DNA from 2 places in the Micromonospora sp. WMMD1219 genome. Region 1 is predicted to be linked to the other one. Evidence: riboswitches for the same ligand, from Rfam matches in the RefSeq annotation. Region 1 holds a riboswitch; the other holds the start of a gene.

Region 1 (4,253 bases):
GCCCGACCCGGGCACCCCGATCGACGAGACGCTCGCCGCGCTGGACGACCTGGTGACCGCCGGCAAGGTGCGCTACCTCGGCAACTCCAACTTCGCCGGGTGGCAGATCGCCGACGCCGACTGGACCGCGTCGTCGCAGGGGCGTACCCGGTTCATCTCCGCGCAGAACCACTACTCGCTGGTGGAACGCGGGGTGGAGGACGAGGTGATCCCGGCCTGCGAGCGGTTCGGCCTCGGCATGCTCCCGTTCTTCCCGCTCGCCAACGGGCTGCTCACCGGCAAGTACAAGCGGGGCGAGGCGCCCCCGGCGGGCAGCCGCCTGGCCGGTGGCGGCCGGTACGCCGAGCGGCTGGCCGCCGCGCGCTGGGACGTCATCGAGGCGATCGAGGCGTACGCGGCCGAGCGCGGGATCAGCATGCTCCAGGTGGCCATCGGCGGACTGGCGGCCCGTCCCGCGGTGACCTCGGTGATCGCCGGGGCGACCACTCCCGAGCAGGTGAAGGCCAACGCCGACGCCGGCACCTGGCAGCCCAGCGACGAGGACCTGGACGCCTTGGACGCCATCCTCTGACGTCCCCGCCCGGTACCGACGCGCCCTCCCGCGCGTCGGGCGTCCGCTCGCGCCTCGCAGGTGCGCCCGCTCGTCGGCGTGTGAGCGTCAGGGCTCGCCCCGCGCGGCGGGCGTGCGCCCACCGTGGCCCGCCCGCGCGGAGGCACCCATGGCGTTCCATTCAGAGGCAGCGCTCACGATGGGTGGAACGGTATGGGTGTCAAAAGGGCCTTGAGACACCTATGGCGTTCCACTCCTCGCCAGATTCAGCCGCGAGTGGAACGCCATAGGTGTCTGCGGCGGCCTCCTGACGCCCGTGGTGTCTCGGGCGACCCGGCCCGGCCCGGCCCGGTCCGGCTCGGCTCGGCCCGGCCAGGCACCGGGTGGCGGTGGCCGGGCCGGGGGTGCGGCGGGGCGAGCGGGCGGCGGGCTGCGGGCACTGGTCAGTGGTGCGCCTCGGCGGCGCGACGTTCCGCCAGGGCCTGGCGTACCAGGGCCACTGTGGCGTCGGGACGGCGGAGCACGTCGTCGGTGGTGAACCGCAGCACGACCCACCCGGCGGCGCGGAGCGCGTTCAGGCGTGCCACGTCCCGCCGGAAGTGAGCCCGTTCGCGGTGGTGGTCGCCGTCGTACTCGACCGCGAGGCGGAGAGCCGGCCAGGCCAGGTCCACCCGAGCCACGAAGCGTCCGCCGGCGCGAACCTCGTGCTGGGCGGTGAGCGGGCCGAGGCCGGCGTCGAGGAGGAGCAGCCGTAGCCGTGTCTCCATCGGGGACTCGCTCAGCGGCTCGGCCAGCGCCAGCACCTGGCGCAACAGCGGAGCGCCCGGCCAGCCCGGCCGGTCGGCGGCGTAGGCCCGCAGGGCGGGCAGCATCACGACCCGGCGACGCAGCAGCGCGTCGACGGCGACCAACGCCTCGACGCGGGTGCCGTGGCGGCCCAGGTCGAACGCGGTACGCAGCGGGGTGGTGACCGGTAGCCCGCCGACGAGGGTGCGGTCCCGCGCCGCCATCGGCGACCTGACCACCCGCAACCGTGGGTGCGGTCGCAGTCGAGCAGCAGGCGGCAGCACCACTGTCACCGGCGCGTCGCGGGTGAGCACGTCCACGCCGTACACCCAGGCGGCGCTGCGCCCGGCAAGCACGGCATCCGGCGGCAGACGCAACGTCACCGCCTCGCACCACATCCGGTGGTCGTCGGCGCGGTATCCGTCCCGGTGCACGTACACGTCCGGCAGCAGGCGGATCCACGCCGGCCCGCGCAGCATCGTCCAGGTGAGCAGCCCTTCGGAGACGACACTGCCGCCCCGGAACGGCACGATCGCCAGGCGGCGCGGGACACGGGCGGGAACGGACATCCCGGCAGCGTGTCGTGACGGGACGGTCACCCGCTGCCCCGATCCGGCGGACGGCTGGTTCCTGGGAAAAACCTCACCCGGGCTTCCGTCCGGGCGGGAGGCGTCGTACGGTAGGCCGCAAGTGACCCACGGGAGCCCGGTGCGGACCGGGCTGAGAGGGGGGCTGGGAGCCCCCGACCGTCGAACCTGATCCGGGTAATGCCGGCGCAGGGAGGAGCGTTGCCGTGCTGTCCCTGGGACGACTGCATCTCATCACCGACACCCGGCCGGGGCGTGACCCGCTCGCCGTGCTGCGTGCCGCGCTGCCCGTGGCGGGCGCCGACCTCGTCGTGCAGGTGCGTGTGGAGGACGACGCCACCGACCGGGAGGCGTACGAGCTGGCGTGCCGCGTGACCGAGGCGTGCCGGCCGTACGGGGCACGGTGCCTGGTCAACGACCGGCTGCACGTGGCGCTCGCGGTGGACGCCGCCGGTGGGCACGTCGGCGCGGACGACCTGCCGGTGGCTGCCGCGCGCCGGGTGCTCGGCCCGGACGCCGTGCTCGGCGCGACCGCCCGCGAACCGGTAAGCGCCCGCGCGGCGGTGGACGCGGGCGCGAGCTACCTGGGCGTGGGCCCGTGCCACGCCACCACCACCAAGTCCGGCCTGCCGGACCCGATCGGCACCGAGGGGATACGCGCGGTCGCCGAGGCGGTGAGCGTGCCGGTGATCGCGATCGGCGGGGTGACCGCCGCGACCGTGCCGGCGCTGCGGGCCGCCGGGGCGTACGGGGTGGCGGTGGTCGGGGCGCTCAGCCTGGCCGCCGATCCCGCGCACGCCACCGCCGAGCTGCTGCGGGCGCTGACGCGATGAGCCCGGCCGACGTGGCGGTGGTGGGCGCCGGGCCGGTGGGACTCGCGATCGCGTGGCGGTGCGCGCAACGTGGACTGCGCGTGGTGGTGCACGACGACCGGCCGGGGTCGGGCGCGTCCTCGGTGGCCGCCGGGATGCTGTCGCCGGTCGCCGAGGCGTACTTCGGTGAGCACGAGCTGACCGGGCTGCTCGTCGAGTCGGCCGCCCGGTGGCCCCGCTTCGCCGCCGAACTGGCCGGGGCGAGCGGCGTCGACGTCGGCCACCGCACCGAGGGCACGCTCGTCGTCGGGCTCACCGCCGACGACCTGGCCGAGGCGGGGCGGCTGTGGTCGTACCAACGGGGGTTGGGACTGCCGATCACGCCGCTGCGTCCCTCGGAGCTGCGCGACCGCGAGCCGGCGCTGGCGCCGCGCGTGCGCGGTGGCGCGGTGGCGCCCGGCGACCACCAGGTCGACCCGCGGCGGCTGGTCGCCGCGTTGCGCACGGCCGCCGAGCGCGCCGGCGTGGAGCTGCGCCCGGCGCGCGTCGGCGCGCTGTCCGAGGTGGACGCGCGGGTCACAGTGGTCGCGGCCGGCTGCGGCGCGGCGGCGCTGACCGGCCTGCCGGTCCGGCCGGTGAAGGGCCAGGTGCTGCGGCTGCGCGCGCCCGGTGGCGGTCCGCCGGGCTTCCGGCACGTGATCCGGGGGTACGCGGACAGCGAGTCGGTCTACCTGGTGCCCCGGGACAGCGGCGAGGTCGTGGTCGGGGCGACGGTCGAGGAGCGCGCGGACACCGAGGTCACCGCCGGTGGCGTGCTGACACTGCTGCGCGCCGCCGCCGAGCTGGTGCCGGAACTGGTCGAGTACGAGCTGGTGGAGGCCGTCGCCGGGCTGCGTCCCGGTACGCCGGACAACGCGCCGATCATCGGGCCGCTGCCCGGGCAGCCGGGCGTGCTCGCCGCGACCGGGCACCACCGGCACGGCATCGTGCTCGCCCCGGTCACCGCCGACCTGGTCACCGAGCTGATCGTCACCGGCGAGCCGGATCCCGCGCTCGCCCCCTTCACCCCGGACCGCTTCGGGAAGGAGCGCACGTGGAACTGATCGTCAACGGCACCGGCCGGACGCTGCCCGACGGCGTCACAGTCGCCGAGGTGGTCCGCACCGTCACCGACCGGGAGCGCGGGCTCGCGGTCGCGGTGAACGGCGAGGTGGTGCCGCGCGGCGGCTGGTCGGCGAGCGTGCTGCGCGACGGCGACCGCGTCGAGGTGCTCAGCGCAACCCAGGGCGGGTGAGCAGATGTCCACGTTGGAGATCGACGGGGTCACGTTCGGCTCCCGGCTCGTCCTCGGCACCGGCGGCGCGGCCAACCTGCACGTGCTGGAGCAGGCGATCCGCGCCTCCGGCACCGAGTTGGTGACGCTGGCGCTGCGCCGGGTGGACACCACGCCCGGCGGGTCGGGCGGCCTGCTCGACCTGGTGGAGCGGTGCGGCGTACGGCTGCTGCCGAACACGGCCG
Region 2 (4,253 bases), 760 kb from region 1:
CCGTCTCGGGCTGACCGGTGCGGCGGGGGCCGAGCGCCAGCTCGTCGCGCACCGTGGCGGTGACGAACTGGTGCTCCGGATCCTGGAACACCGACCCGATCCGGCGTACCAGCGCGGGTGCCCGCCAGCGGTGCGGGGGAGTACGCGCGTCCCGCCCGGTCAGTTCGGCGGACGCGGTGACGGTGCCCGTTCCGGGGCGCAGCAGACCGCCCAGGAGCAGCGCGAGTGTGGACTTGCCGGCCCCGTTGGGTCCGAGGACGGCGAGCGCCTCGCCGGCGTGTACCCGAAGGTCGGTGGGGTCGAGCCGGGGTGGGAGGCCGAGCCGGTCGGCAGTGAGCAGCACGTCGCCGGGCGGCGTGGTGGCGTGCCGGTCCGGCACGGTGCGGCCCGGTACCCAGACCCCGGCGGCGGCCAGCGCGTCGCCGTGCGCGGCGAAGACCGTCTCGGGTGGCCCGTCGGCGCGTACCCCGCCGCCGGGTTCCAGCACCACGACGCGGTCGACCAGCGGCAGCGCCTCGGTGACCCGGTGCTCGACCAGGATCATCGTGGTGTCCGGGTCGAGCGCGTTCGTGACGGCGCGGCGGATCAGGGTGGCACCGGCCGGGTCGAGGTTGGCGGTGGGTTCGTCGAGCAGGAGCAACCCCGGCCGCAGTGCGAGCGTGCCGGCCAGCGCCAGCCGCTGCTGCTCGCCGCCGCTGAGCGCGGCGGTCGGGCGGTCCCGGTCGTACGGGAAGCCGACCCGGTGCAGCGCCTCGTCGACGCGGGGCCAGATCTCCCCGGCGGGTACGCCACGGTTCTCCAGCCCGAACGCCACGTCGTCGCCGGAGCGGGCCATCACGAGCTGGGTCTCCGGATCCTGGAAGACGATGCCGACGCGCTCGCGGGCCTTGCGCGGGTCCAGCCCGTCGATCTCGACGGTGCCCTCCTGCTCGCCGGAGTCCTCCGGCAGCAGCCCGGCGAGCGCGGCCAGCAGCGTGCTCTTGCCGGCCCCGGAGGGCCCGAGCAGCAGCACCCGCTCCCCGCTCTCCACCCGCAGATCCACTCCACGCAGAGCCCAGCGCCGGCGCCCCCCGTGCCGCCACCCGAACCCCCGCAGCACCACAGCGCTCACCGCCCACCCACCCCCTCTCCCGGCCCAGCCTGCGTGATCAAGGAGTTCGCGTCCGGAGAACCGTGCCCGGCGGACGCAAACTCCTTGATCACCGGGCGGGGGGGGTGAGGCCTCAGATCAAGGCTCGGTCGCGGCCGGCGGGGAAACGGTCCAGTACGCCGGTGTTCGCCAGCGCGCGGGTGAGGGCCACCGCGCCCAGGCCGGCCACCAGCAGGCAACTGAGCACACCGAAGGCGATGTAGGGCAGCCGGAAGGTCGTCCAGCTCGTGCCCGGGTACCAGTACAGGGCGTCGAACAGCGTGGCGAAGAGGCCGCCGCACGCGCCGGCGAGCGCCGCCGTGAGCGGCCGGTAGAGGCGGTACCTGGTGGCCGCGAAGACCGCCTCGACGCCCAGGCCCTGCACCGCGCCCTGGAGGATCGCCATCGCGCCGTACGGGGAGCCGAGCAGCACCGAGACGGTCGAGGCGACGGTCTCGGTGAGCAGCGCCGCACCCGGCTTGCGGACGATCAGCGTGCTCAGCACGGCCGGGATGAGCCAGACGCCGTACATCACCGACTGCAGCGGGGCGAAGAAGGCGAACGGCCCGTCGCTGCCCTTCCAGAGGATGTTCCAGAGCTGGAACACGACGCCGAAGGCTACGGCGATGACCGAGGCGACGACGATGTCGACGGTACGCCAGCGGTTGCTGTCGGTACGGTTCATGGTTGGCTCCCAGTTCGTCGAGGTGAACCAGGAGAAGACGCACGCCGCGCCCGGTGGTCACCGGACGGCGACGCGGCTGGAGGTCGACCGAACTCCCTGCGCTGGCATTACCCAGATCAGGTTCGAGGGTCTGCGGGCACCGGCCCGCACTCTCAGCGCTGTGCGCTCCCCTGTCGGATGTGAAGTTGTCTCGTCGCAGACGCTAGCACCGACGACGGCCCCCAGCCCAGCAGGGCGAGTGTCGGTATGGTGGCGATCATGCTGGTGGATGCGCGGGGACTGACGTTCGAGGTACGCGCCGGCGGCCCCGAGGGCGGTGATCCCGTCCTGCTGCTGCACGGCTTCCCGCAGCACTCCGGCGAGTGGGACGCGGTCACGCCCGCCCTGCACGCCGCCGGGCTGCGCACGTACGCGCTCGACCAGCGCGGCTACTCGCCCGGCGCGCGTCCGGCGGACGTCGGGGCGTACCGGATTCCGGAGCTGGTGGCCGACGCGGCGGCGGTGCTGGACGCGCTCGGGGTGACCCGCGCGCACGTGGTGGGCCACGACTGGGGCGCGATCGTGGCGTGGGGCCTGGCGGCGGCGCACCCGGAGCGGGTCCGGACGTTGACCGCGGTGTCGGTGCCGCACCCGGCCGCCATGGGCCACGCGCTCGCCACCGACCCCCGGCAAAAGGTCAAGTCCGCCTACATCGCGTTGTTCCGCAAGCCCGGTACGGCGGAGAAGGTGCTGCTGGCGTGGAACGGCGCCACGCTGCGCAAGCTGCTGAGCGGGGTGGGCGGCGCCGGCGAGGTGGCCCGGTACGCCGAGCCGATGCGCGAGCCGGGGGCGTTGACGGCGGCGCTGAACTGGTACCGCGCGATGACCGGGACGGACATGAAGGCGGTCGCCCCGGTCGGGGTGCCCACCACGTTCGTCTGGAGCGACAAGGACGTGGCGATCGGCCGGTCGGCCGCGCAGGCGTGCGCCGGGCACGTCACGGGTGACTACCGGTTCGTGGTGCTGCCCGGGGTCAGTCACTGGATCCCGGACGAGGCGCCCGGCCCGCTGGCCGAGGCGATCCTCGCCCGGTGCGCAGGAACGGAGGAAGCATGACGGTGAGCGCCGACGCGTACCTGGCGGTGGTGACCGAGACGATCGGCCGGGTCGCGGCCGAGCAGCGACAGAACGTGGCCGACGCGGCCGACCTGATCGCGGCGGCGCTGCAGGCCGACGGCGTGGTGCACGCGTTCGGCACCGGGCACTCCGAGGCGCTGGCCATGGAGATCGCCGGGCGGGCCGGCGGGCTGGTGCCCACCAACCGGATCGCGCTGCGTGACCTGGTGCTGGTCGGCGGCGACCCGGCCGACGTGCTCGGTCCGAAGCTGGAACGCGACCCGGCGGTGGCGCACCGCCTCTACGAGCTGGCGCCGATCCGGCCGCAGGACGTGTTCGTGCTGGCCTCGAACTCGGGCGTGAACGGGGCGATGGTCGAGTTCGCGTCCGTCGTGAAGGAACGCGGGCACGGCCTGGTGGCGATCACCTCGGCGCAGCACTCGGCCCGGATGACGTCGCGGCACCCGTCCGGCCGCAAGCTCGCCGACTTCGCCGACGTGGTGCTGGACAACGGCGCCCCGTACGGCGACGCCACGCTGCCGCTGCCCGGCGGCGGCGCGGTCGGCGCGGTCTCCTCGATCACGGCGGCGCTGCTCGCCCAGCAGATCGTCGCCGAGGTGGTGGCCCGGCTGGTCGCGGTGGGGCAGCGCCCGCCGGTCTACCTGTCCGCGAACATCACCGGCGGCGACGAGCACAACGCCGAGCTGGAGGCACGGTACGCGGGCCGCATCCGCCGGGGATCCTGAACCGGTTTCGTGATCAGCCGTACGGGGCACAGGCGGTCCTGCCGGTGGGCGTTCACCCGCCGGCCGTGCCGTCTCCCGGGGAGGTCCGCGAGTGTCCAAGGAATCCGAGAAGCAGCGCTGGCAGCGCAACTTCGCCGATCTGTTGCAGGAGCTGCGGGTCGCGCAGACCGGCGTGCAGATCCTCTTCGCCTTCCTGCTGACGCTGCCGTTCAGCAACGGGTTCGGCCGGACCACGGAGTTCCAGCGCGACGTCTACATCCTGGCGCTGCTGACCGCCGCCGCGTCCGCCGCGATGATCATCTCTCCGGTCGCGTTCCACCGGGCGTTGTTCCGGCAGGGCCGCAAGCCCGAACTGGTCCGGTTCGCCCACCGGATGGCCACCGGCGGCCTGTTCTTCATGCTGATCGCGATGGTCAGCTCGGTCCTGCTGGTCACCGACTTCGTGCTGGACCGGCCGATCGCGTTCCTGCTCAGCGCGCTCACCGGCCTGTGGTTCCTGATCTTCTGGGCGATCCTGCCGTTCAGCCGGCGCAACTGGGGTGAGGACGACATCGACGACGAGGACGACAACCCTCAGTCGCTCACCGACTGACGGTTC

Evidence for each region. A riboswitch is a leader RNA that binds a small molecule or an ion and turns the genes downstream of it on or off. The one in region 1 is predicted to bind thiamine pyrophosphate.
Region 2: linked by a shared signal. The riboswitch ahead of ACN27C_RS15825 (ECF transporter S component) and the one ahead of thiE (thiamine phosphate synthase) in region 1 are both predicted to bind thiamine pyrophosphate.

What each region holds. Positions count from the first base shown of each region.
Region 1 covers NZ_CP186057.1:2,508,401-2,512,653, forward strand. Annotated here, with positions in the region: gene ACN27C_RS12100 (aldo/keto reductase) at 1-571, shown strand, start outside; gene ACN27C_RS12105 (DUF559 domain-containing protein) at 994-1,905, opposite strand; TPP riboswitch at 2,024-2,135, shown strand; gene thiE (thiamine phosphate synthase) at 2,133-2,756, shown strand; gene thiO (glycine oxidase ThiO) at 2,753-3,838, shown strand; gene thiS (sulfur carrier protein ThiS) at 3,829-4,029, shown strand; gene ACN27C_RS12125 (thiazole synthase) at 4,034-4,253, shown strand, end outside.
Region 2 covers NZ_CP186057.1:3,266,504-3,270,756, forward strand. Annotated here, with positions in the region: gene ACN27C_RS15820 (ABC transporter ATP-binding protein) at 1-1,111, opposite strand, end outside; gene ACN27C_RS15825 (ECF transporter S component) at 1,224-1,814, opposite strand; TPP riboswitch at 1,890-1,996, opposite strand; gene ACN27C_RS15830 (alpha/beta fold hydrolase) at 2,073-2,909, shown strand; gene ACN27C_RS15835 (sugar isomerase domain-containing protein) at 2,906-3,655, shown strand; gene ACN27C_RS15840 (DUF6328 family protein) at 3,747-4,247, shown strand.